3 regions of the Clostridium cochlearium genome follow, and region 1 is predicted to be linked to each of the others. Evidence: a T-box and tRNA genes for the amino acid it is inferred to sense, from the RefSeq annotation. Region 1 holds a T-box; the other regions hold tRNA genes.
What was found. A T-box is a leader RNA that pairs with one kind of tRNA and senses whether it is charged. The one in region 1 lies ahead of leuS (leucine--tRNA ligase), so its partner is inferred to be a tRNA-Leu.
Positions count from the first base shown of each region.

Region 2: it has a tRNA-Leu gene. The T-box ahead of leuS (leucine--tRNA ligase) is inferred to sense a tRNA for this amino acid. The anticodon was not compared.
Region 3: it has a tRNA-Leu gene. The T-box ahead of leuS (leucine--tRNA ligase) is inferred to sense a tRNA for this amino acid. The anticodon was not compared.

Region 1 is NZ_LT906477.1:192,134-200,723, reverse strand. It holds gene fba (class II fructose-1,6-bisphosphate aldolase) at 1-390, shown strand, start outside; gene CKV72_RS00985 (nucleoid-associated protein) at 424-1,458, opposite strand; gene CKV72_RS00980 (type I phosphomannose isomerase catalytic subunit) at 1,606-2,514, shown strand; gene CKV72_RS00975 (spore coat protein) at 2,577-2,855, opposite strand; gene CKV72_RS00970 (hypothetical protein) at 2,877-3,083, opposite strand; gene CKV72_RS00965 (class IV adenylate cyclase) at 3,229-3,780, shown strand; tRNA gene CKV72_RS00960 (tRNA-Gln) at 3,922-3,997, shown strand; T-box leader at 4,056-4,265, shown strand; gene leuS (leucine--tRNA ligase) at 4,319-6,757, shown strand; gene yjbM (GTP diphosphokinase) at 6,781-7,575, opposite strand; gene CKV72_RS00945 (DUF2225 domain-containing protein) at 7,721-8,500, shown strand; gene CKV72_RS00940 (metallophosphoesterase) at 8,553-8,590, opposite strand, start outside.
Region 2 is NZ_LT906477.1:1,833,505-1,842,094, reverse strand. It holds gene brnQ (branched-chain amino acid transport system II carrier protein) at 1-57, opposite strand, end outside; gene CKV72_RS09075 (hypothetical protein) at 251-556, shown strand; gene CKV72_RS09070 (LysE family translocator) at 689-1,324, shown strand; gene CKV72_RS12235 (hypothetical protein) at 1,399-1,539, opposite strand; gene CKV72_RS09065 (hypothetical protein) at 1,705-1,917, opposite strand; gene nagZ (beta-N-acetylhexosaminidase) at 1,982-3,214, opposite strand; gene CKV72_RS12310 (alanine racemase) at 3,294-3,812, shown strand; gene CKV72_RS12305 (type III PLP-dependent enzyme domain-containing protein) at 3,828-4,409, shown strand; gene CKV72_RS09050 (hypothetical protein) at 4,548-5,114, shown strand; partial or broken gene CKV72_RS09045 (MutS-related protein) at 5,167-6,281, shown strand; tRNA gene CKV72_RS09040 (tRNA-Leu) at 6,345-6,433, opposite strand; gene CKV72_RS09035 (hypothetical protein) at 6,592-7,068, shown strand; gene CKV72_RS09030 (hypothetical protein) at 7,139-7,795, opposite strand; gene aroC (chorismate synthase) at 8,053-8,590, shown strand, end outside.
Region 3 is NZ_LT906477.1:1,823,555-1,832,144, forward strand. It holds gene CKV72_RS08975 (cell wall-binding repeat-containing protein) at 1-1,552, opposite strand, end outside; gene CKV72_RS08980 (GerAB/ArcD/ProY family transporter) at 1,621-2,748, opposite strand; gene CKV72_RS12610 (Ger(x)C family spore germination C-terminal domain-containing protein) at 2,769-3,083, opposite strand; gene CKV72_RS08990 (Ger(x)C family spore germination protein) at 3,079-3,615, opposite strand; gene CKV72_RS08995 (spore germination protein) at 3,602-4,630, opposite strand; RNA gene ssrS (6S RNA) at 4,868-5,053, opposite strand; tRNA gene CKV72_RS09005 (tRNA-Leu) at 5,112-5,197, opposite strand; gene CKV72_RS09010 (lytic transglycosylase domain-containing protein) at 5,474-6,019, opposite strand; gene coaE (dephospho-CoA kinase) at 6,036-6,578, opposite strand; gene polA (DNA polymerase I) at 6,688-8,590, opposite strand, start outside.

The DNA.
Region 1 (8,590 bases):
GAAGCAAAACTAGACTTTGATAGACTAGAAAAGATACAAGAAAAATTAGAGGAAAAAGGATTTAAGAACTTCCCTATAGTTCTTCACGGTGCTTCTTCTGTTGACCCACATTTTGTTGCCATTTGTAACGAATATGGTGGAGAAATTGGTGGAGCTAAGGGCGTTCCTAATGAAATGCTTAGAAAAGCTTCCTCTATGTCTGTTTGTAAGATAAATATGGATACAGATTTAAGACTTGCTATGACTGCAAGTGTAAGAAAATTCTTAGTAGAAAATCCAAAGGAAATAGATCCAAGAAAATATCTAGGTGCAGCTAGAGAAGCTATAGAAGGATTAGTTGAAAATAAAATAAAAAATGTTTTAGGTTCATCAAATACGCTTAATAAATAGCAAAAAATGCTGACATAAATCTGTCAGCATTTTTTATTTTTCTATATAGTTTATAACATTTTTTATTACTATATCTATGGATCCATCTCCATTTCTTTTTACCTGAAATCTATTTACATCAGTGTAAGCTTCTTCATTTATATATAAATCTATATCTCTATCTATTTTTAATCTAGTCCTTTTTAATTTCTTTTCAATCCAATGCTTATCTAAGTTTATTTTATCATTTACACCTTCTGAATAAGCATAGTCTATAAAGCTTGCCTTTGCTTCTTTATTATCTCCAAAAATCTCCTGTGAAACCTCATATAAGTCTAAACTTTCCTCTTCTCTTAATTTTTTCTTTATTGTACTTCTAACTTTTTCTGCCTCTTCTGCATTTTCCTTTAGATTTACTCTTGTCCATTTTTCACTAGCAGTTACAAAATTTTTGGTTTCATCTCTACTATTTTCTATTATTTTACATCCTAAAAGTTTATTTATAAAATAATTTGCTCCATAATCTTCTGAGTCTTTTTTCTTTTGTTTGTCTATTACAAGTAAGTCATATTCATTTTCTTCTTCTTGTAGTTTTATAAAAGCACATTTTTGTATTTTTTGAGAACTTGTAGGAAGTCCTGTAAGTTCTTGAACTATTTCTATTCCTATTTTATTATCAAGAGAATTTATATTATGACTATAGTTTTTTACATAATCCATCTTTATTATTCCCAACATATTCCCATACTCAGTAGATATAGAAGTCACTAATAAATCACAAGAAGGTATATTCCCTTGTGACTCCATAAGTACAAATAGTTGTCTTGCTATTTCTTTGGATACTTCTACGATATCATTTTGACCATTTAAATATTCTTGACTTAATTCTTTTACTATATTTCTTTCTTCTTTAAAGACAGCATATTTTAATTCCTCATCTTTTAAGCATCTTTCTATGTGTTTTAGTATAAAATTATATACCTCATCTGATAAATTTATTTTATATTCATTTAAAATAGGTTCTTGTGAATTATTATCTAAAATATGAATTATAGCCTCATTTATATTAACTTCTTTTATATAATCCAAAACAAAATCCCCCTTAATCTATAATTCCACATACTAGATATTATAGTAAAACAAATATATTACATCAACTTGTAATTTATTTAGTGACTTTTAAATACTATAGAATTAGAAACATTTAAATTGTTATTACTTATGGAGGGTTTAAATATGTATATTTTAAAGCCGATAACTATAAACAAAATATGGGGTGGAAAAAAATTATTAGACTATGGTGGAAATAAAGCTATATCTAAAATAGGACTAATATATTCTGTATCCTGTGAAAAAAATAATTCTAATGAAATTCTAAATGGTAATTTTAAAGGGCAAACCCTTTTAAATGTATGGAATTCTAATAAAAATAAATTTGGTTATTCAAAGTTTGACAAATTCCCCCTTATTATATCTTTTATAGATGCTCATGAAGATTTAAGTTTACAGGTACATCCTGATGATGAGTATGCTATTAAAAATAAAATTTCTCCTTTTGGTAAAGAAGAATCTTGGGTTTTTTTAGATACTTTAGAGAAGCAAAAGATAATACTTGGATGTGCTATTAATTCTATAGAAACTATTAAAAAGAATATTAAAGAAAATAAGTGGGAAGATATATTGAATTATCTACCTGTTAAAAAAATGGATTATGTTAATGTAAAACCTGGTACTCTTCATGCTTTAACCTCTGGATCTTTAGTATATGAAATTCAACAGGCTACTGATATAACTTATCGTTTCTATGATTACAATAGGATTACAAAAGAAGGTAAAAAAAGAGAACTCCATTTATCTAAAGCCCTAGAAGTATTGAAACCTAAACTTAAATCTAAACCTATTTCTTTTAAAGAAAATAAAATAATAAAAGAGAAATATTATTCATTACAATTAACCACATTAAATAATAATATTATCCACATTATCCACAATAAAAATGATGTTTTTGCATGTTATACAGTTATAGATGGTGAATTGATTATAGAAAATGTTTTAGTAACAAAAGGTATGTCTTTTATTCTTATGCCAAAAGAGAAATGTTCTGCATTAGGAAAAGCTAAATTAATAATGTCTTATCCTAACTAATTTTAGAAAGGGACTGTGGCATTAGCGACTTTTTACATCACTATCAACAGTCCCTTTATTAATTATTTAAGTTCTTGAGACATTTGCATTGACTTATCTTTTATTTGCTGTACCTCATTTGTAGGAGCATCTTTTGTTTCATACCATCCTCTTTGCTTCATAGCATCAAATACTTTATATTGAGTATCTTCTGCTTTCTTAAAGTTATTCACTAATACTGATCTTAAATTTTGACAGGATGATTCTGTAATTCCTGTACTATATGCTGAAACTATTTGTTTTTCAGTAGTTAATAAGTCCTGCATTAAATCTTTTTCACTTAAATTAGGTGAATTATGCATTAAAATTCCCTCCTATATTAATTATTGATGTGAATCTAAATAAGTTTTTAATTCGTTAAAATTTTGTTTATGAGTCATAGCTGCTTGAGTACATAGGTTTTTTAGTTGAGGATCTGTGCAATAGCTGCTATATAAGCTATACTTTTTGTTCATAAGGCATTCATGATTTAACTGATCTGAAATAACTTTTAAGTTATTACTTTCAATTTGCATATTTCCTGAATTCATTATATTTTCCCTCCTAATATTTTATCTGACATTATTTATTTTACCCTCTAATTTTTTTATTATTTATATATTTTCATTGTAATTTATAGCATTATTTTTTATTTAATATTGTGCTATAATTTCAATGTAATAGGGAGTGATATTTTTGAAGGAATTAGAAGTTAAAATTTTAAATATAGACTTAGAAGATATAAGAAATAAGGTTAATTTATTAAATTGTAAAAATGTAAAAAAAGAAAATCAAATTAATAAAATATTTGATTTTAAAGACAATACACTGTTAAAACAACAAGGTTATGCTAGGATAAGAATAGTCGAGGATTTACTTTTAAATTGTAATAGGTATTATATGACTGTAAAAAAAATATTATCTCAAAGTAAATTCAAAATAATGGATGAACATGAAATAGAAATATCTAATGACAAAGAAGGAGAAAATATTTTTAAAGCTTTAGGTTTACAAATGAATCAATGCATAAGAAAATATAGGGAAAGCTACAAATATAAAGATTCTTTAATAGAAATAGATATTAACGATAAATCCTTTTGTCCTTTTCCATACATCGAAATAGAGTCTCCAAACGAAAAAGAACTAGAAGAAATCGTGCATTTATTAGGATATTCAATAGAAGATACTACATCTAAAAACATATATGAACTAATAAAATTGTTTAAAAATAATCAGGAATCAATATAATTATATTTGACTATGTTACGCATTTAGATTTATTATTTAATGCTTTTTGTGCATACTATATAATAGAATTCTTTAAAAGCTCTATTGACATAGATTTATATTTATTGTTATAATTTAAGGTAGTTAATTTGTAAATTATAATGCCCATTAGCCAAATGGTAAGGCACCTGTCTCTGGAACAGGCATTGTGCTGGTTCGAATCCAGCATGGGCAGCCAAAAGTATTTGCTTGACAATATATTATTATTAATATAGAATGTTATTTAAATTTCATATGAAAAAGCTAGGAACAGGAGTAGTAGTATTTAATTCACTTATAAGAGAGCTGTTGGTTGGTGTAAAACAGCAGTGAACATTATGAACTTGCCTGGGAGCATATCTGTTAAAAGCAGATACGGTTTTACCGTTAGAAAGTATACTAAGGAGAAGACTTTTTAAGTCTTAATTAGAGTGGTACCGCGGAGAACAATATCCTTCGTCTCTTAAAAAAAGTAGAGACGAAGGTTTTTTTATTATAAAAAAACAAAGGAGAGATTATAATGGGAAGATACGGAACTAATATAGATACAAAATGGCAAAAAAAATGGGAGGAGTCTGATGTTTATCATTTTGATAAAAATAATTTAGATAAAAAACTTTATGTTTTAGAAATGTTTTCTTACCCATCAGCAAGTAATCTTCATGCAGGACACTGGTTCAATTATGGACCTGCAGATTCTTGGGCTAGATTCAAAAAAATGCAAGGTTTTAATGTTTTTCAACCTATGGGTTTTGACTCTTTTGGATTACCAGCAGAAAACTATGCTATAAAAACTGGTGTTCATCCAAAAGATTCTACTATGAAAAATATAGAAACTATGACAAAGCAACTTAAGTCTATGGGAGCTATGTTTCATTGGGATAATGAAGTAATAACTTCTGAACCAGATTACTATAAATGGACTCAATGGATGTTCCTTCAACTTTATAAAAATAATTTAGCTTATAGAAAAAATGCACCTGTAAACTGGTGCCCAAGTTGTAATACGGTACTTGCTAACGAACAAGTTATAGATGGTGCTTGCGAAAGATGTTCTTCTGATGTTATTAAAAGAGATTTAACTCAATGGTTTTTTAAAATAACAGACTATGCTGAAGAACTTCTTGAAAAACTTGATGATTTAGATTGGCCTGAAAATACAAAATCCATGCAAAAACATTGGATTGGAAAATCTGTAGGTGCACAATTAACTTTCAAAATAGTTGATTCAGACCTTTCTTTTGATATATTCACAACAAGAGCAGATACATTATTTGGTGTAACCTATGCAGTTTTAGCACCTGAAAATCCTCTTGTAGATAAAATAACTAAGAAAGAATATAAAAAGGAAGTAGAAGCTTATAAAGAACAAGCTAAAAAACAATCTGAAATAGAAAGACAATCAATAACAAGAGAAAAAACTGGTGTATTTACAGGCTCTTATGCAATAAACCCTATTAATGGAAGAAAAGTTCCTGTTTGGGTTGGTGACTATGTATTAAGTACTTATGGCACTGGCGCAGTTATGGCTGTTCCAGCTCATGATGAAAGAGATTTTGAATTTGCTAAAAAACATAATTTGCCTATAGAAAAAGTTATAGAAGGTGGAGATGCTCTTCCTTACACTGAAGACGGAATAATGATAAATAGCGGTGAATTTAATGGTTTGGAATCATCAAAAGGTAGAGCTGCCGTTATAGATAAATTAGAAAAAGAAAAACTTGGATGTAAAAAAATAAATTATAGACTAAGAGATTGGTTAGTATCTAGACAAAGGTATTGGGGTGCTCCAATTCCAATTGTATATTGTGATAAATGTGGCACTGTTGCCGTACCTGAAGACCAACTACCTGTTGAACTTCCATATGATGTAGAATTTACACCAGATGGAAAATCACCTTTATCCAAATGTGATAGCTTTGTAAATACAACATGTCCTAATTGTGGAGGACCTGCTAAAAGAGAAGTTGACACATTAGATACCTTTGTATGTTCATCTTGGTATTTCTTAAGGTATGCAGATAATAAGAACTCAGAAAAAGCCTTTGATCCTAAAGTAATAAATGAAATGCTTCCAGTAGACAAATATATAGGTGGACCAGAACATGCTTGTATGCATCTTTTATATGCAAGATTCTTTACAAAGGCATTAAGGGACATGGGATATCTTAATTTTGATGAACCATTTACCTCTTTAACTCATCAAGGACTAATATTAGGACCTGATGGATATAAAATGAGTAAATCTAAAGGAAATACTATCTCACCTGATGACTATATAAGTGAATTTGGATCTGATGTATTTAGAATGTATTTAATGTTTGGATTTGATTACACAGAAGGTGGAGCTTGGAGTGATGAAGGAGTTAAGTCTGTTTCTAGATTTGTAGATAGAGTAGAAAGAACTCTTGCTTCTTGTAGAGAATATATTAACAATCCTAATAATGATAAATCTAGTATGGATGATGAAGAAAAAGACTTAAATTTTGTAAGACATAATTCTATTAAGTCTATAACAGAGGATGCTGAAAAAATGCAATTTAATACATGTATTGCACGACTTATGGAATATACAAATGCTCTTTCAAAATATATAAATGTTGATAATAAAAATTCAGGATTTTTAAAAGAATGTTTAGAGGACTTTATAATTTTAATGGCTCCTTTTGCACCTCATTTTAGTGAAGAACAATGGGAACTTTTAGGTATGCCTTATTCTGTATTTAATCAAAAATGGCCTGAATTTGATAGCAAAGCTTTAATTAAAGATGAAATTGAAATCGCTGTTCAAGTAAATGGTAAAATTAGAGACAGAATAACTATTGCATCTAACTTAGATGAAGAAAGTATAAAACAAACTGCTTTAAACTCAGAAGATGTAAAAAAATATACAGATGGCAAAAATATAGTAAAAGTAATAGTTATAAAAGGTAGATTAGTAAATATAGTTGTAAAATAAGAAAGAGGCTTTAAAGCCTCTTTTTAATCTATTTGGTATATACTTAATATTTTTTCTGTGTTTTTTAATAAACTATTAAGTTCTGGCAGCTCACCCTCTTCTATTAATCTATTTAATTGAACTTGAAATCTAGATGCTTCTTGAGATTTTCCTATAGAAGATAATGTAAGTATATTATCCATAATGTCAGAAATCATATTAGATTTTACTTCAAACAATTTTTGTGCATCCTTTATCTCGTCCTTTATTTCTAGCATACCTTCGTCTAATTGAAAGGCTGCATCTGCAGCTCTTTTTAATTTATTCCTTATTTCTTGAGGTATATCGTGTTTATATTTATAATTTAATGAATGTTCTATGGTTGCCCAAAAGTTCATGGACAAAGTTCTTATTTGAAATTCTGCTAAAATATCAACTTTTCCTTCTGCCATATTTACAGGATATTTTATTATTACATGATAGCTTCTATATCCACTGGATTTAACATTAGTGATATAATCTTTTTCATACATTATTTGCATGTCTGTTCTATTTCTTATAATATCTACTACTTTCTCTATATCATCTACAAACTGACACATTACTCTTATACCAGCTATATCTTCAATTTCATATTCTATTCTATCTAAAGGTATATCAAATTTATTAGCTTTTTCTAATATACTAGATATCTCCTTAACTCTCCCTGTAATAAATTCTATAGGAGAATACTCATTTTTACCCCTATATTCTTTTCTTATACTCCTAAATTTAACTTTCAACTCTTCTACAGCCTGTTCGTAGGGTATTAAAAATGTCTTCCATTCCCTCATCGCCATAGTGATACCCCCTTACTTAACTACTCCTAATAATTATATCCTAAGTTAATTATAATATAAAAAACATATTTATATTATATTTTTTCATTATTTTTTGATATAATGTTATTTGTCTATAATATATGAACATATTAAGGGTGATTTAATGAATAGTAATTTATCAAATGATACAAAAAAGCAATTGGAACTTCTTTATAACAAAGAAGTTAATTGTCCTGTATGTAATTCTAAATTTCATGTGAAAGCTGTAAAATCTTCTTCATATAGATTAGATTCAAAGGACTCAGATTTCTTTTTAAGATATGCTTTAATTAATCCATATTTCTATGACGTTTGGCTTTGCAATGAATGTGGTTATGCTGCTTTAAAAGTAGATTTTTCTAAAATAAAAAAATATCAAAAACAACTAGTTTTAGATAAAATATCTCCGAGGTGGAAAAAAAGATACTATGGAGAAATTTTTAATCTAGATATAGCTATAGAAAGATACAAGCTTGCCCTATTAAATTATACATTAATAGAAGGAAAGCCTAGCCAAAAAGCCATGACTTGTCTTAAATTAGCTTGGATGTACAGATTAAAAGGAAATAAAGAACATGAGAAAGATTTTATTAAAAATGCTCTAAAAGGTTTTGAAGAATCCTATGAGTCAGAAGAATTTCCTATATTTGGAATGGACAAGTATACGATTGTGTATCTAATCGGAGAGCTTAATAGAAGATTAGGAAATAAGGATAAAGCTTTATTATGGTTTAGTTATGTAATAACTACTCCCCATGTATCTTATAAATTAAAGTCCCTAGCTAGAGATCAAAGAGATTTAATTAAAGAAGAGGATTCTATAAAAACTAAGAACTTAGCTGATGAAGTTTCAAAAAAATCTAATACAAATAGTAATGGATGGCTTTCAAAGCTATTTAGATAAAAAGTAAGGGATATTCACTTTCCCTTACTTAATAATTTTAGCTTATTTTTTATTATAATATTTTTATAGGTTCAAAATTCAAGTAATCAC
Region 2 (8,590 bases), 790 kb from region 1:
AAACATAGCAAATAGTGCTAATCCGATAACAAATGCGTCCTTAGTACTTTTTTTCATGTGAATTTCTCCTATTCTCTAATTTAGATTTTCCTTATATTATATCATACTGAAGGTGAAAAATAAATTGTTAACAATAAATTAATTTTATAAAAAAATCATAAATTTTTATGATTTATCTGAATATATTTATAAATAAAGAGGAATTGTTATAAAAAGGTAGAATATATTTACATAAGAACGGGGGGATTTAATGGGAGAATTTAGAGAAGAAATAATAAAACTTGCTGAAGAAATTTTATTTTTAATAAAAAGAGATGGGTATGACATAGATAATATGACATCAGATCAAATGAATGAATTAGTAGATCAATATTTAAATAATTTAAATATTGATAATTTAGATGAATTTATGAGTTTAAATTATGCTGAAGACTTTTTACTAGAAGAATACAACTATGAGATTAAGAAAAGTGGTTTTTTACAATTCTACGATGAATTTATAAAAAATATGAGAATTAATAATATACATAAACAAGAAAAAAAGTACATAAATTAAAATTAATTAAAATAAGAGAGCTATCTGAAATTAGATGGCTTTTTTGATTTAATTATATAAGAAAAATCTTGTGTTAACTTATATTCTGGCAGTTTATGTATTTATAATTTAACTAGGAAGGGGGATGGTATTATGTTTGGAATTGTAAATTATGGTGTTTTTATAATTTCAGCTATTATGTTAAATTTAACACCTGGTGCAGATACTATGTATATATTGGGAAATAGTATTTCAAATGGGAAAAAGGTAGGAATAATGTCTGCTTTGGGCATTAATACTGGATGTATTATACATACAGTAATGGCAGCTCTAGGTTTATCAGCAATATTAACTAAATCAGCTTATGCTTTTAACATTATTAAGTATTTAGGTGCAAGTTATTTAATTTATCTTGGTATTCGTTCATTAATATCAAAATCCTCTATGCTTGTAAAAAAGGACGACAATAAAAAAAATAGCATTAAAAAGATATATTTTCAAGGAGTTATAACTAATGTTCTTAATCCTAAAGTAGCATTGTTTTTCTTGGCATTTTTACCTCAATTTATTAATTCTAATAATACATATGGAGCAATTCCATTTTTATTACTTGGATTTACATTTGTTATAACTGCAACTACATGGTCTATAATTCTAGCGGTATTTTCATCATATATAATAGAAAACATAAGTAAAAAATTTGGATTAGCTAATTCATTAAATAAGATAACAGGAATTATATTTATTGTATTAGGATTAAACCTATTAAGAGCTAAATTAGGGAATTAGATGCATATAAAAAGTAACTAAAAAGGTGGATAAAGATAAGAGATAGATCTATATAGAAGTATCTCTTATTTTTTTTATGTAAGCAGTTGTATAACACAATTAAGAGATTTTCTTGTAACCTCTTCTAGAGAATAATCACCATTATTTAAACACCAATCATAAATTATACCATGAGAAAGTCTTATTAAATAGTCTATAATATCCTTACATTGCATGCTTTGTCTAACTATATTTTATAACGTTTACATTGAAATGTCTAGGTATTATGAATTTATTGGAAATTTGATCTTGCAGTTATGAATAATTAGAATAGTATTTATAGAATAAAATTATATTAAAAAAAGCTGTTATCAAATAAAATTGTCAACAGCTTTTCACATTTAATCCTTTTTAATTTCTTTTATAATAGTTTTATGGTATTCTTCAAGAGATCTTGCAACTAAAGCATTGGTATAGGCTATTAATAATTTATAAGTTTCAACCTCATCTGCTATATCCTCAGGTAAAGCTAAAATTGATGGAGAACATTTTAAAGCATCTTCAGTAGCTTTAATAGAAACTTCATTTACTATTTTTTCAAAGTCAATTTTCAAAATATCACAACCTTTCTATATAAAGATTTTACCATAGTATAAAAATATATTAAAAGACTTTATGTTAAAAAATATTTTTAATTTCATTATTTATTTTATCAATATCTACATTATCTACTGTATTATTATTTATTTTATATTTTTCTTTTAATTTTAGTATTCTATAAACACTTTCATTGATTCTATCTTCTGTTATTGTACCGTTTTTTACGGCCTCTTTTAGGGATGTTATTATAGCTGTTTGGTTATTATAACCATGACATACTAAAATAATATCTGTTCCAGCATTTATAGATTTAATAGCTGCATCAGAAATAGCATAATTATTTGTAATAGCTCCCATAGTCATATCATCTGTAATAACCACTTTATTAAAGTTTAGATATCTTCGTAAAACATCTGTTATTATTGTTTTTGACATAGTTGCAGGATAGGCAGGGTCTATTTTAGGTAATAATATATGGGATATCATTACTACATCTACATTATTATTTATGGCCTCTTTAAAAGGCATTAATTCAAATTCTTTTAATCTTTTCATATCATGATTAATTAAAGGAAGTCCCACATGAGAATCAACTGAAGTATCACCATGTCCTGGGAAATGTTTTACTACAGAGATAATGTTACCATCTCTTAATCCTTCCATAGTTTTAATACCTAATTTACTAACTATATCTACATTATTACCAAAAGATCTATCCCCAATTACAGGGTTTTGTGGATTACTGTTTATATCTAAAATCGGTGCAAAATTCATATTAAATCCAAGGAATGTAAGTTCTTTTGCAATTATTCTACCTATATTGTAACTAAGATTACTATTATTTATTTTACCTATAATTTTATTACTAGGGAGTTTTTTAAATTCTCTAGGCATTCTGCTAACCCTTCCACCTTCTTCATCAACAGATATAAACAGAGGTATTTTATTATGTGAATTTAAAGTTTTTAATGCATTAGTTAAATTTATTAATTGATGTGCATTTTCTATATTGTGGCTAAATAAAATGACTCCTCCTACATGATTTTCTTTAATTAATTTTTCTATGTTTTCATTTATATCATATCCATCAAAGCCTACAACAAGTAATTGACCAATTTTTTCATCTAAACTCATACTATTAAGTTTTAATTTTATATTATCATTATTAGTATCTGAATTAGTATCTGATTTTTTATTATTAGAGGTTTTATTTTTAATATTTTCACTATGGTAAGCATTATTTCTACCGCATCCTAATAAAAATACAAAGGATATTAATAATAAAAACATATACAAATTAGATTTTTTCAATTTAATCTTCCTTTCTTAAAGGTGTGTTGTTATTATTTAATTATATATAATAATAATTAAAATTAAAGGGGAGAAGTTTATGTGTTTATCAAAATATAGTTTTTTAGATACTCCATCATTAATTGTTGATTATGATATTATGATGGATAATATTGATTTTATGCAAAGAAAAGCAAATAAATATAATGTTAAATTAAGACCTCATACTAAAACCCATAAGATGCCATATATTGCAAAACTTCAATTAGAAAAAGGCGCAAAAGGTATAACTGTTGCAAAGGTTGGGGAAGCTGAGGTTATGAAAGATAGCGGTATAAATGATATATTTATTGCAAATGAGATAGTTGGAATATCAAAATTAAAAAGAGTTAGAGAACTTAATAGAAAAATAAATATAAGTATAGGTGTAGATAATAAATTTCAAATAGACCAGTTACAACAAGTATTTAAAAATGAAGAAAAACCTATAAAAGTATTAATTGAAATAGAGGTTGGAGAAGAAAGATCTGGGATAATTACAAAAGAGCAACTCGTGGATTTGGTAGAGTATATAAAAACAAAGGATAGGATTAAACTTAAAGGGGTATTTTCCCATTAAGGACATTGCTATAATGTGGAAAACTCAGAAAAGTGCATAGAAGAATCTCTTATTAGTCAAAGAAAAACCATTAAGGCAGGGGAAATTGTAAAGAGTTTAGGAGTGGATATAGACACAATAAGCATAGGTTCTACACCATCTCTTATGCATGGAGAAATTTTACCTCAAATAACTGAAATAAGACCTGGAACATATATATTTATGGATACATCTCAGGGGTTTGCTATAGGGGATTTTAATAGATGTGCTGCAACAGTATTATCAACTATTATAAGTAAACCTACAGAAAAAAGAATTGTTTTAGATGCAGGAGCTAAAGCCCTAACAGCACAATTTAGAACTAAGGGAATATGTTCTACAAATGTTACTAATGGATTAATTAAAAACTCAGATGGAATTATGCTATCTGGAGTGTATGATGAACATGGACTAATAAACAATAAAGACTTTAGTAAAAAAGTAAACATAGGAGATAAAATAGAGATAATTCCTAATCATATTTGCCCTGTATGTAATTTATACGAAAAGGCTTATTTAGTAAAGAAAGGAAAAGTTATAAAAGAAGTTTCTATATTGGGAAGGGGAAAAATTCAATAAAAATATAAAGAATAAACTGTAAATAATTATAATTGTTTACAGTTTATTTTCGTAAGAAATTTGTAATAATTAATAAAGATATAATTAAACTTTATTAATTATAATTAACTTATATCAATACTATAGGAGGAATTTGTCTTGAAGAAGAGAAAAGTAAAAATAATTATAAAGTTTTTATTTGTAGTTATATTATCTATAATGGCATTACAAAAAATTAATGCTATTGAAAATAATAGAGAGTTAAGAAAAAATATATATAAATATTTACAAGATAAAAATAATAGAATAGAGACCTATTATTCAGGTGTAGCTTTAAATAATGGCAAGTCTGAAAATACTTGTGTTTATTTTATATCAGAAGTACTTAGAAAAAATAATTATAATGTTCCAAAGAATATGGCAAATACAGAAAGCCTTATAAGTTTTTTAGAAGGGCATGGATGGAAGAAAAAAACAGATTATAAAAAATTAAAACCAGGAAATATATGTTTTACAACAGATGGTTGTGGAAATAAAAAGAGTGTTCCAACTCATACTTATGTGTTTATGGCATGGGTAAAAGAAGGAAGCTACGATTATGCCTATATATGTGATAATCAAGCAAAGGACTATGAAAATAAAATATATCATATTAGAAATATAAAAAATGTGGACAAGGCTAATGGATACTCCAAAGATGCTTTTAGCTTTTTTATGGAGAAATAGAGTAGATAATATTTTAATAAAATAGTTTATGATAATATATTATATATAAAATATTTATAGTGAAGGGAGAAAACAATATGAAGAGGAAGTTGAAAAGAATAGGAAATTTCAATATATAAGAAAATTTTTTGATATGAGCAAAAAAGGAGAATATACAATTGATGATGATACCTGGAGCGATATGGACATGGATAGTGTCTATGAAAAATTAGATAGAACCAATAGCACTCCAGGAGAGTCGGCTTTATATTATATGCTAAGAAATCCACTAAAGGATGAAGAAAGTTTAAAAAAGAGGGATAAATTAATTGAGGTATTTAAAAATAATTCAAATTTAAGAGAAAAACTTTTATGTATATTTTTTGAATTGAGTATAGATGCAAAAAATACTTTTTTAGATATGATAGAAAGAATATATTTTATACATTAGGGGAACTAGATGCAATACTTTCAATATCAGGTTATCAAAAAAGCTTAAAGTATGATTATGTAAAACCAAATTTTGTAGATGAGGTTTCATTAGATATTACAGATGGAATTCATCCCCTTTTAGATAATCCTGTGGCAAATACTATTTCCATTAAAGATAAGGGTGTTGTTCTTACAGGTACAAATATGTCTGGAAAATCAACTTTTTTAAGAATGTTAGGTATAAATATAATTTTATCTCAAACCTTTTACTTTGCATTAGCTAAGAAATATAAAGCTTCATTTTTTAATATAGTTTCATCAATTAGTCCTAATGATGACTTATTAAAGGGAAAAAGCTACTATATGGCTGAAGCAGAAGGAATACTTAGAATAGTAAATGCTCTAAAAAAAGAATTACCTGTATTTTGTCCTATAGATGAAATATTTAGAGGAACTAATCCAATAGAGAGAATAGCTATGTCAGTAGAGATATTAACTTACATAAATAATGAAAAGACTATTTCTATTGTAGCTACACATGATAGAGAGCTTGTAGATATTTTAAAGGATAGTTATGAATTCTACTACTTTAGTGAAGATGTTAATAGCCAAAGTGGATTGAGTTTTGATTATAAATTAAAATCAGGAGTTTTACAGACAAGAAATGCAATAAAGCTTTTAGATTATATTGGATATCCAAAGGAAATAACGGAGAAAGCGTATAAAAGAGCGGAAACCATTGAGGGATTCATATAACCCAAACCCCCTAACCTAGAAACACATTGTTTTAAATAGGTTAAGGGGTTTCTCTTTTTTATATGGTGCCGAAGGCGGGGGTCGAACCCGCACGAGGTTTAAGCCCCACTGGATTTTGAATCCAGCGCGTCTGCCAATTCCACCACTCCGGCAAGTTACAAGAAAAATAATATCATATAGACTAATAATAGTCAAGTATATTTAATGAATAAGCAGCAGTAAATAAAGAATGGCTAATGGACAATTAATGTAATTTTAGTATATAATTATTTCATTGAAATTATAGTTGAAATTTTAGGAGATGAAGATATTGGCATATACAGCTTCGGACTTATTAGCTAAAATAATTTATGTAGAGGAAAAAAAGAGAAGTATTTGTGGTGCTAGATTAGAGGAAATAAAAAATAATACAAGAATATATGTACTTATCAAAGTGCTTATGAAAAAATTAGATGAGAATATAGAGTTTAATAAAAAATTAAAAGAAGAAGTAGAAAAAACACAAATGGAAGAAATTAATTTTGTTGTATATGATAAGATCTCTTTTTTAATAGATGAATTTAGTAATAAAATTGTAGCACCAGATGTGTTTAATATTAAAAGTGTTTTTAAAAGTTGCTTAGAATTTCAGAAGGATATTTTAGCGCTATATATATATATTCAAGGTAAAGTTGTTCAAAAACAAGCAGATGTAGGTACAAGTACCTATAAGGTATTAAATACTATGATAGCTAAAAAGAAAAAAGAATTAAAGGAATTAGAGGATTTTGAAAAAAAATATTGTTAATTCAAATGAGAGAATTAACAATATTTTTTTATATTTTTATAATATTTAATATTTTACTTATAAATAAAATTTAAATTGCTATATCTCCATAAAGATTAAAAATTATAGATTTAATTTTGCTTGCTTCAAAATCAGGTATAGATATATTCTTTAAAAATTCTAAAGTCGCTAATGGGGATGAGATTAAATCTAGATTTTTATCCATAAGAGCATATTTTAAGTATTCATTATAGTAATTGCAATATGAAAAATAATCTTTTCGTTCTCTTGAAAAAGCTGAGTAGTTCTCCCAGCAAGCAGAGATAATATTTCTACATAGATACAAATTGCAAGGGTGAGGTCTTAGAGAGAAATCTAAGGAACATCCCTTATCTGTAACAAAAGAACATTTTCTAAAAAATAATTTATAGTCAAAACAATTATCTGTAGGTTCATTTTCTTTTATAAACTTTATATATTCTTCTTCTTCAAAAGAACCTTTAACTTCTATAGAATAACTAGATATATTTGAATTTTTATTGTGTAAAAGAGAAATTATAAAATCTTCTTTATCCATATTTAAAATGTTTTTTATGTTAAATAGCGTATATTTGGGAAAATACCAACAGCAGCCTCTATTTTTTACTGAAGTAAATGATGTAGCCTCCATTTCTTTGTTACAATGTCCACAATAATTGCATTTGAAAATAGGAGTATTGTTTACAAATTCATATTCCAATTTGTGCATCGTGCACCTCCAAAAAATTTAATAATATAAATTTAATTCAATAAAATGTAAATTTCAACCTTTAAATGTAATAAAAAATAAACATAAACTAAAGACAGAAAGTTATAATTTAAGTAAAATAAATTATAGAGTTCTATAGAAAATAAAATGAAATTTGAAAAATAAAGTAAGTTATGAATGAATAAAGGCAAAATATATATTAAAATAGTATTAGACACAATTGGTTAATATAATTAATTTGAATGGAGAGATATAATATGCTTAGATTTTTAGATGCCGGAGAATCTCATGGTAAAGCAATGGTAGCTATAATAGATGGAATTCCATCTAACTTTAAAATTGATATAGATTTTATAGATAATGAATTAAAAAGAAGGCAAAAGGGCTATGGTAGAGGAGACAGAATGAAAATAGAAGAAGATAAAGTACAATTTTTATCAGGGGTAAGGGGAAATACCACAACAGGAAATCCAATTACTATGGTTATATATAATAATGATGCCCCTAATTGGAAAAAAATATTATCAAAGGAAGCAAAAAGAGATGAAAAAATAACCATACCTAGACCAGGGCATGGAGATTTAGTAGGATATTTTAAATATGGTACAGGTGATATTAGAGATAGTATAGAAAGAACCTCAGCAAGGGAAACTAGTATAAGAACGGCAGTGGGGGCACTCTGTAAACAAATGCTTAAAAGTATTGGTATAGAAGTAAGAAGTAAGGTTCACAGTATAGGAAATCTTTTCGATGAAAAGGTTGATTTATTTGATCCTTGTAAATATAAAAAAATAG
Region 3 (8,590 bases), 800 kb from region 1:
TATTGGTTTCATATCTATTTTTACCATCCATTCTGTCTATATTTTTAATTTCCAATAATTTTAGCTTACTTACAAATTCTTCTCTTACTGCACCATTCCCACCTACAATAAACACTTTTCCATCTTTATTCATATACTTTTTTATGTAATCTAAAGCTTCTTTATCTTGCTTTTCATTATTTCCTACTAAGAGTACAGGTGCTTTTAAATTACTTCCTAAAATACTTGCAGATATTTGATCTGTATAGTTATACCCATTAGCTATAATTACATTTCCACATCCATTTTTATACATGGATTTAGCTATAGAAGCAGCTGTTTCAAATCTATTTTTACCAGATATTCTAGTTTTATTTTCTATAGTAAATTTACTATCTTCTACAGGTTTAACAATTCCAACCCAAGTACTTCCTATAATTATATCATTATAACTTGCTTGAACTTGAAACTGTCCAATTTTTCCGTTAGATTCAAAGTTTCCTGTATTATCAATAGTTCCATAGGAATTATCTGAAAGCCTCCAATCTATAGATCCTTGAGGCAGCGAGATTATTTTTCCCCCTTTATCTACACCAGTAGCTTTAAATTGAATTTTGGTACCTTCTTTGAACGTTTTATGAAAGGGTTCTATATGAGCTAATGAAACAATACCATCAGATTCTTCTTTATTAATTATTAACCAAGAATTCCCAACGCTTCTCATAGTTCCACCAGAAGGTCTGTTTTTCAATATTAAATCTTCACTTCCTAATTTTCTTGAAACAAAAGTTGTTGATCCTCCTCCGTCTAGGTTCAGTGCTTGTACAGCTCCTAAATCTATCATTAGCTGTGCTAAATTAGGCATAGAAATTCCTGATGAATAACCTTCTTGCCTTCCATCTACAGTTATAAAAAATATAGTACCATCTTTTTTAATTCCTACTGCTGTTCTTGGTTCTCTATTGGCACCTACATTGGGAGTTTGATAAGTCTTACCATCTTTAACAAGTATGGCATTGCCTCCCAGAGCTTCTTGTAAACTTTCTTTAACTTCATTATATTTTTTCATATCTCCTATTATTGGAGTTCCATCTTGTAAAACACCAAAAAAGTTCCATTCTGGTGCAGGATTTGATTTTATCGCCTTTCCATTTTTATATACTATTCCAATGGGTTCACCGGTTACAGTATAATAAAAATCTCCATTCACTGCTCCAACAACATTATTTCCTGATGTAATGGCTGCTTTTGCTTGCATAATTACAGATTGCATTCCATAACTATCCTTATTATTAGGTGTTCCAGCTTTAATACCAACTTTAGAACTTGTCCATTTTACCTCTATCAAAGATACATATTGTTTTTTACCATCCTTATCTATAAAATTATATGATTTTTCCGTTACTCCTGGAACTATTTCCAACCTTTTATTGTCTATTTCCTTAGATATGAAAGAAGATTTAATATCAAACTTTCCCAAGGCTTGTACGTTAATGGGTATAAACATATTAAAAGCTATTGTCATTGAAATTACAATACTGGCAATTTTCTTATTAAGTCTCATTTTATTCATTATTTCCCTCCTAAATTTCTTACATACCATTATTATACAATAAATTAGTATTATTGTAGGGAAATTTACTAAATATTATTGAGGTAATATTTAGTAAAACTATTTATTACATTTAGAAAGCTTATTTTTTTATTAACACTTGCAAATATAAATATTACACAAGGTAATATTATCTGCATTACAATTCCATAAGCTGGCCAAATCTTTTTTTTAACTTCAAAAGCATCCATAGCACTTCCAAACATCACATAAGCAAAAATTATCAATAAAATAACTATAGGTATTAAAGTACTTCTATAATTTTTAAAATTAAAAACCTTAGTAATACCCTTTGATACTCCTAACACACAAAAATTTATTTCAAGAAATTGTATTATAGTAAAACCTATAGAAACTATTATTTCTAATCTTTGAAACTCACCAGCTAAATTTAATCTTTTTATAGATTCATAACTAGGATAATAGAAAAATGAATATAATTCTCCCCCTAATATCATTAAATTAATCATAGTATATAAAACAACTAATATTCCCCCTAGGATTAAGGGTTTAATGAATACATTCTTAGTTTTATTATTATAATCAACATGATCAAAAAAATTTAAGAATATAACTACTTCACTAAAAGGGAAAGTGATTAAATGAAGAGATTGACTTAATATATCTTTTAAATCTGCATAAAAAACTGGTTGCAAATTTGAGATATGCATTTCTGGAATTAACATTATCCATATTAAAGTCATAGATATTAATATAATCCTTATTAAAAATTTAGCCCAAGCTGCTAAAACCTCGATACCTTCTGTTAATATCCATGTACTCAAAATTCCAATACATATCATAGGTACAATTATAGGTGTACTAAAAAGGGCAGTTACCTTTATAAAATCTGCAAAATCTCTTAATATGTAAGCACCTAAAAAGAATGCATGAAAAATAAATATTATATTGAAAACTTTTCCAAATACCTTTCCAAATACCTGTTCTAAAATAGTAAAAATATTTTCACCTGGATATAAATTCATAATTCTACCATACATCATTACAATAGGTATAGTAAATATTATAGCTAAAATAGAGGATATCCAAATATTTTGTTTTTCTCCTGTTCCCATGCTAAACAATAAATATGCACCTATGCAATAACTAAATATAAGAAGCTGTATTTGTTTATTAGATATACTTTCTTTTTTCATAAATGCCTCCATATATCACTTTAGTTCTTTACTTCTATATTCTTGCTAGTTAATCCACTATATTTTATATCTATATTTACAGATATATTAATATCTAAAGCCTCAAATATTTCATCCCAATTGCTAGAAATCTTTTTCCACTCATCAGGCTTCTTTCTTTTAAGCTCTCTTCCAAAACCTATAATATCGCTTTTATATTGTTTTTTAAGTTTTTCTATTAATAAATTGCAATCACTTTCTATTCGCTCTTCTGACCAATTTTTTAATTTATTTCTTCCTTCTTCATCAATATAATTTATTCCTGAATCTGCTAATTCAGATATAGCTACCTCAATGTTGAAAAGTTTGTATCCCTATATATTTTCCTACTTTAGCACTGTTCTTAATAGCAGCTTCTATATCATAAGATATTATCTTTTGTTCACTTTTAGGCTTAGTAAGTATTTCTGATGCAAGATCTTCTTTAGATACCACAATCCACATATCATTTCTCACTTCAACATCTCTATTAATCAAATCAATAACAGGTACTATCCCTTCTTCTGCAATATCTTTGCTCACTATAAATACTCTTGCATGGGAAAGTTGAAGTTTATTTCCTATTTTTTTTATTGCGTCTCTAAATGCTGAATGTATAGTTTTATCTCTACTTTGTACTACATGAGATTTTAATTGCTTTGAACCTGGATATGTTTCTAGTATTTCTACGGTAACTATATATTCGTCTTTATCTTTGTCTTTATCTACAGCTACACCTGCTACATGTTTAAAATCATCAACTTCTGAATAATCCCAACACCCACAAAAGGATATTATATGGAAAATTATCATAAAAAAAATAATAATTTTATTTTTAATTACTTTCATTGCTTTTCCTTCTCTTTACATAATCTTTAAGTCGTATTCTATCTTTAGAAATAAATTTTGTTCTATATTTCAATAACCACCATGGTGCTCTTATTGTTGAATCCACTATGTTGTATTTTTCTAAATCTATTAGTTTTAACATATATGGAATTCCAAAAGTCTTTATAGACATTAATTGAATAATTAATGCCATACCTGCAAAAATCACTCCATATATTCCTAAAATAGAAGCTAAAATTAAAAATATAAATCTCCAAACAATTACACCTGTTCTCAGTTCATATAATATTAGTTCAGATATTCCTGCAATAGCTGTTACAATTACTATAGGATCACTTACAAATTTAGCATTTACAGCAGCATCACCTAATACTAAAGCTCCTACAATACTTACAGTGGCACCTATATGTTTGGGTAATCTTATTCCAGCTTCCCTTATTATCTCAAAAGTAATCAACATTAAAATTGCCTCTATAGCTGTAGGTAGTGGTACACCTTCTCTTGCTAAATATATACTAAAAGCTAATTTAATAGGAATCATCTCTTTATGAAATGTAACAAAAGCAACATAAATTGCTGGAATAGTTATAGTTAATATAAAAGCTATTATTCTTAGAAATCTATTTATAGAAGCATATAGAAAGTTATCATAATAATCTTCATTCACTTGAAAATGCTCTATAAATAAGTATGGTAAAGTTAGAACTGTGGGAGATCCTTCACACAATAAAGCAATTCTTCCTTGTAAAAGTTTAGATGCAACTACATCTGGTCTTTCTGTATTTCCTATGGTATTAAAAGGGGAAAGAGGATTATCCCTTATAAATTCTTGTATTGTACCTGTAGAAAAAAAACCTTCTATATCAATTTTATTTAGTCTATCTCCTAATTCATTTAATATTTTTTTGTTTACTATTCCATCCATATACGCTATACAAATTTTTGTTTTAGTTCTAACCCCCATTTCCTTAAAATGAAATTTTAATTCTGAGGAATTAATTCTTCGTCTTATCATAGTTCTGTATTCTCTTCAAGTGATTTTTTTATGACGTATTCTTTAGTATTATCTTTATTTATATTATTATTTCTATTCTTTTTAGATCCTAGAAGTTTTTTTAGACAATTTACCATAAAACCACTCCATATGATATGATTTTCTACCTAATATATTATTTGACAAAACATATTAAGTATTCATAATATGACTAAAAAAATAAAAAGAGAGACATTAATGTCTCTCTTTATTCTCAACTTTAAATCCAAAATACCGTTTGCCCTAATTTTGACACCCTATCTTCTGATAGGTGGGTGTTCTCACAGATACTTCATTATCCTTGCCTTAAACTGGTCTTATTGGTTAATTCTATATCTAAATTTTGAACTCCCTTTTATGCTCTGTAGGTTCAAAATATAGAGCCCTCAAATATTTCAGAAATTATTCTTTTGTTCTCTTCTTGTATTATATCAAATAAACTTTATTTTTTCAAGAGTATTTTTGGTGCAGGTGAAGGGACTTGAACCCATACGTTCATTGAACACACGCACCTCAAGCGTGCCTGTCTGCCAATTCCAGCACACCTGCATTATAAATAAATTATACTATTCCTATTGCATTTGTCAACACCTTAATTAATGAATAATGAACAAGGAATAATGAATAATTATGGATATTTTTTCTCCACTAATGTTACAAAAAAATTTTAATTGTATAGAATCCTGATGTTCAGCAAAGCTGAACGAACTACTCATAAAACAACTGCATGCCTAAGCCAATAAAATTAAAGATTTTCTGACACAAGAAAGAAAATCCTCCTTAATTGTTCATTATTAATTATTAATTGTTCATTGACTAAAGTTTCTATCTGTCATACAAAAATTTATATATCTTATAATTTACCTTTACTTTTTTCACATACTTATCCGTCTCTTCAAAGGGTATATTGTGTAAGTTTTGTCCATCTTTAGAATGCTCACTGTTTTTTAACCATTTTTGAACATTTCCTCGTCCTGCATTATAGGCTGCTATAACTAACTCAATATCTTTAAATTCAGTTCTTAAATTATCTAAATACCAACATCCCATTGATATATTTAATTCAGGTTCATGTAATCTTTCTACACTAAAGTCATTTATCTTCATCTGTTCAGCTATCCATTTGCCTGTTTCTGGTGTTATCTGCATAAGACCTGTAGCATTTTTATTTGAAACTGCATTTGGATTGCAATTACTTTCTGTTTTTATTATAGACGCCACTAAATAAGGATCTAAATTATTTTTATTTGAATAATAAAATATACTTTCCGAATACTTTAATGGATAAACCTTTTTTACAAAAAACATTGATAAATTTATTAAAAGTATTACTATAATAATTATCCAAACTAATTTAAACAGCTTTTTCAAATTAACCTCCCACTTCCTATAAACAATTGATAAATTTAAATAGTTTTTCCATTTGCATTTTAGTTTCTTCAATGGTACCACTATTATCTACTACAAAATCTACTAACTCTCTTTTTTCATCTAAGGGAATTTGTGCCTCTATTCTATTTAATATTTCATTCTCTTGTAAATTATCCCTAATTCCAACCCTTTTTATTTGAGTTATCTTATCCACCCATGAAAGTATTACAAAATCTAAATCCTTTTGCATATCCTGTTCAATTAACAGAGGTGCATCTAGTAAGCAAACTTTTTTACCCATTTCTTTATACAATTTAAATTGATTTTCTATTTCCATCTTTATATATGGTATTATTATATCTTCATATTTTTTTCTTTCTTCTTTTGAGCAAGAAAATATATAGTTTCCAAACTCTCTTCTTTTTAAATCGCCATATTCATCTAAATATTTTTCTCCAAAGTTATCTTTAATATATTCCAGTATAGAAGGATATTTTTCTAAAACTTCTCTTGCTATTTTATCTGCATCTATTACATCTATACCTTTATCTTTAAACATTTTAGCAATAGTACTTTTGCCGCTTCCAATGCCTCCAGTAAGACCTATTTTTAAAAACTTCGCCTTATTTTTTTTACAATATTTTTCTTTAAACCATTTTAGATCTATATCACTTAGCATCATACCAATTTTCTCCTTTATTTATGTCAACTTCAAGTGGTACACTAAGGGGTAATACATTTTCCATGCAATCTTTAACTATACTCTCAATCTCTTTTAATTCATCTTTATAAACATTTAATATAAGCTCATCGTGAACTTGTAATATAATTTTACTTTTTAAATTTCTTTCTTTAAGTGCATTAAAGACTTTAACCATAGCCATTTTTATTATATCAGCAGCACTTCCCTGAATAGGTGTATTCATAGCTAACCTTTCTCCTAAGGCTTTTACTATTTTATTTCTATTGCCTATTTCTGGTATAAACCTTCTCCTATTTAATATGGTAGTCACATACATATCCTTTTTGGCTTTATCTATAGTTTCATCCATGTATTTTTTTACATTAGGATATCTTTCAAAATAAGTATCTATATATCCCTTTGCTTCTTTTCTAGAAATTTTTAAATCTTTAGCTAAACTAAAATCTCCTATGCCATATACTATTCCAAAATTTACTGCCTTAGCATTTCCTCTCATAGTTTCCGTTACTTCTTCTATAGGTACTTTAAAAACTTCAGATGCAGTTTTTGTATGTATATCTGCATGATGCTTAAAAGCATCTATTAAATTCCTATCATCTGCTATATGAGCAAGAACCCTTAACTCTATTTGGGAATAATCTGCTGATAGTATAATGCTATTTTCATAATTAGGTACAAAAACCTTTCTTATTTCCCTGCCCATTTCATATTTTATAGGTATATTTTGAAGATTAGGTTCTGTACTTGAAAGTCTTCCTGTAGTTGTTACAGTTTGGTTAAAGCTTGAATGTATTCTTCCATCTTCATCTATTACATTCTTTAGTCCTTCTACATAAGTTGAATACAGTTTTGTAAGCTGTCTGTAATAGCTTATTTTATTTATAATAGGATGCTTATCTTCTAACGCTTCTAAAACTTGTGCATTGGTAGAGTATCCTGTTTTAGTTTTCTTTATAACAGGTAAATCCAATTTTTCAAATAAAATTTTTCCCAGTTGTTTTGGTGAATTTACATTAAACTCTTCATCTGCTAATTCATATATTTCCTTTTGAACTTTTTCTATTTCACCTTGAAGTTTATCTCCTATATCTTCTAGCATTTTTCCATCAACCTTAAAACCTTCCACTTCCATATCTGCTAGGACAAAGGCTAAAGGTAATTCTACTTCATAATAAAGTTTTTCCATTTGTAAATTAGTAATTTGTTCTTTTAAATTTACATATAATTTTTCTAATAACAAAATTTCTCTTATTTCTTTTTCTTCATCGTCTTTTACAATTTTATTTAAATACTCTTGTATTAATATAGGTAAACCATAGTCTGACTTTGAAGAATCTATAAGATATGCCGCTATTTTTAAATCAAAAGAAGCTATATTGAATTCCACACTTAATTTTTTAAGAGCTATAGCTGGTACTTTTACATCATAACCTACTATTCTAGAACCATTTTTTTCAAAAATATTTTTCAGAAATTCCACGATTTTATCCTTATTTTCTTCAATTATATCTTTTATATTAATTACATAGCAACTTCCTTTAAATAGAATATATAATTTTTCTAAAGCTATTTTAGAATATAAACTTGTATCTGTAGTTTTAAAATTCACATATATTTTTTCATCTTCACTATTTTCTATTGTATAGCATAGTTTAAATAAACCATCTATATTATGAATTTCTTCATATATTACATCTTCTTCATTTTCTAAATCTTTAGTATTTTCACCTTTAAGTATTTTATCCATTAAAGTTTTAAATTGAAGCTTTGTAAATATTTCTCTTACTCCATTTATATCATATTCTTCTTTAGATTTAATTTTTTCCAAATCCATGTCTATAGGAACATTTCTCATAATAGTGGCTAAC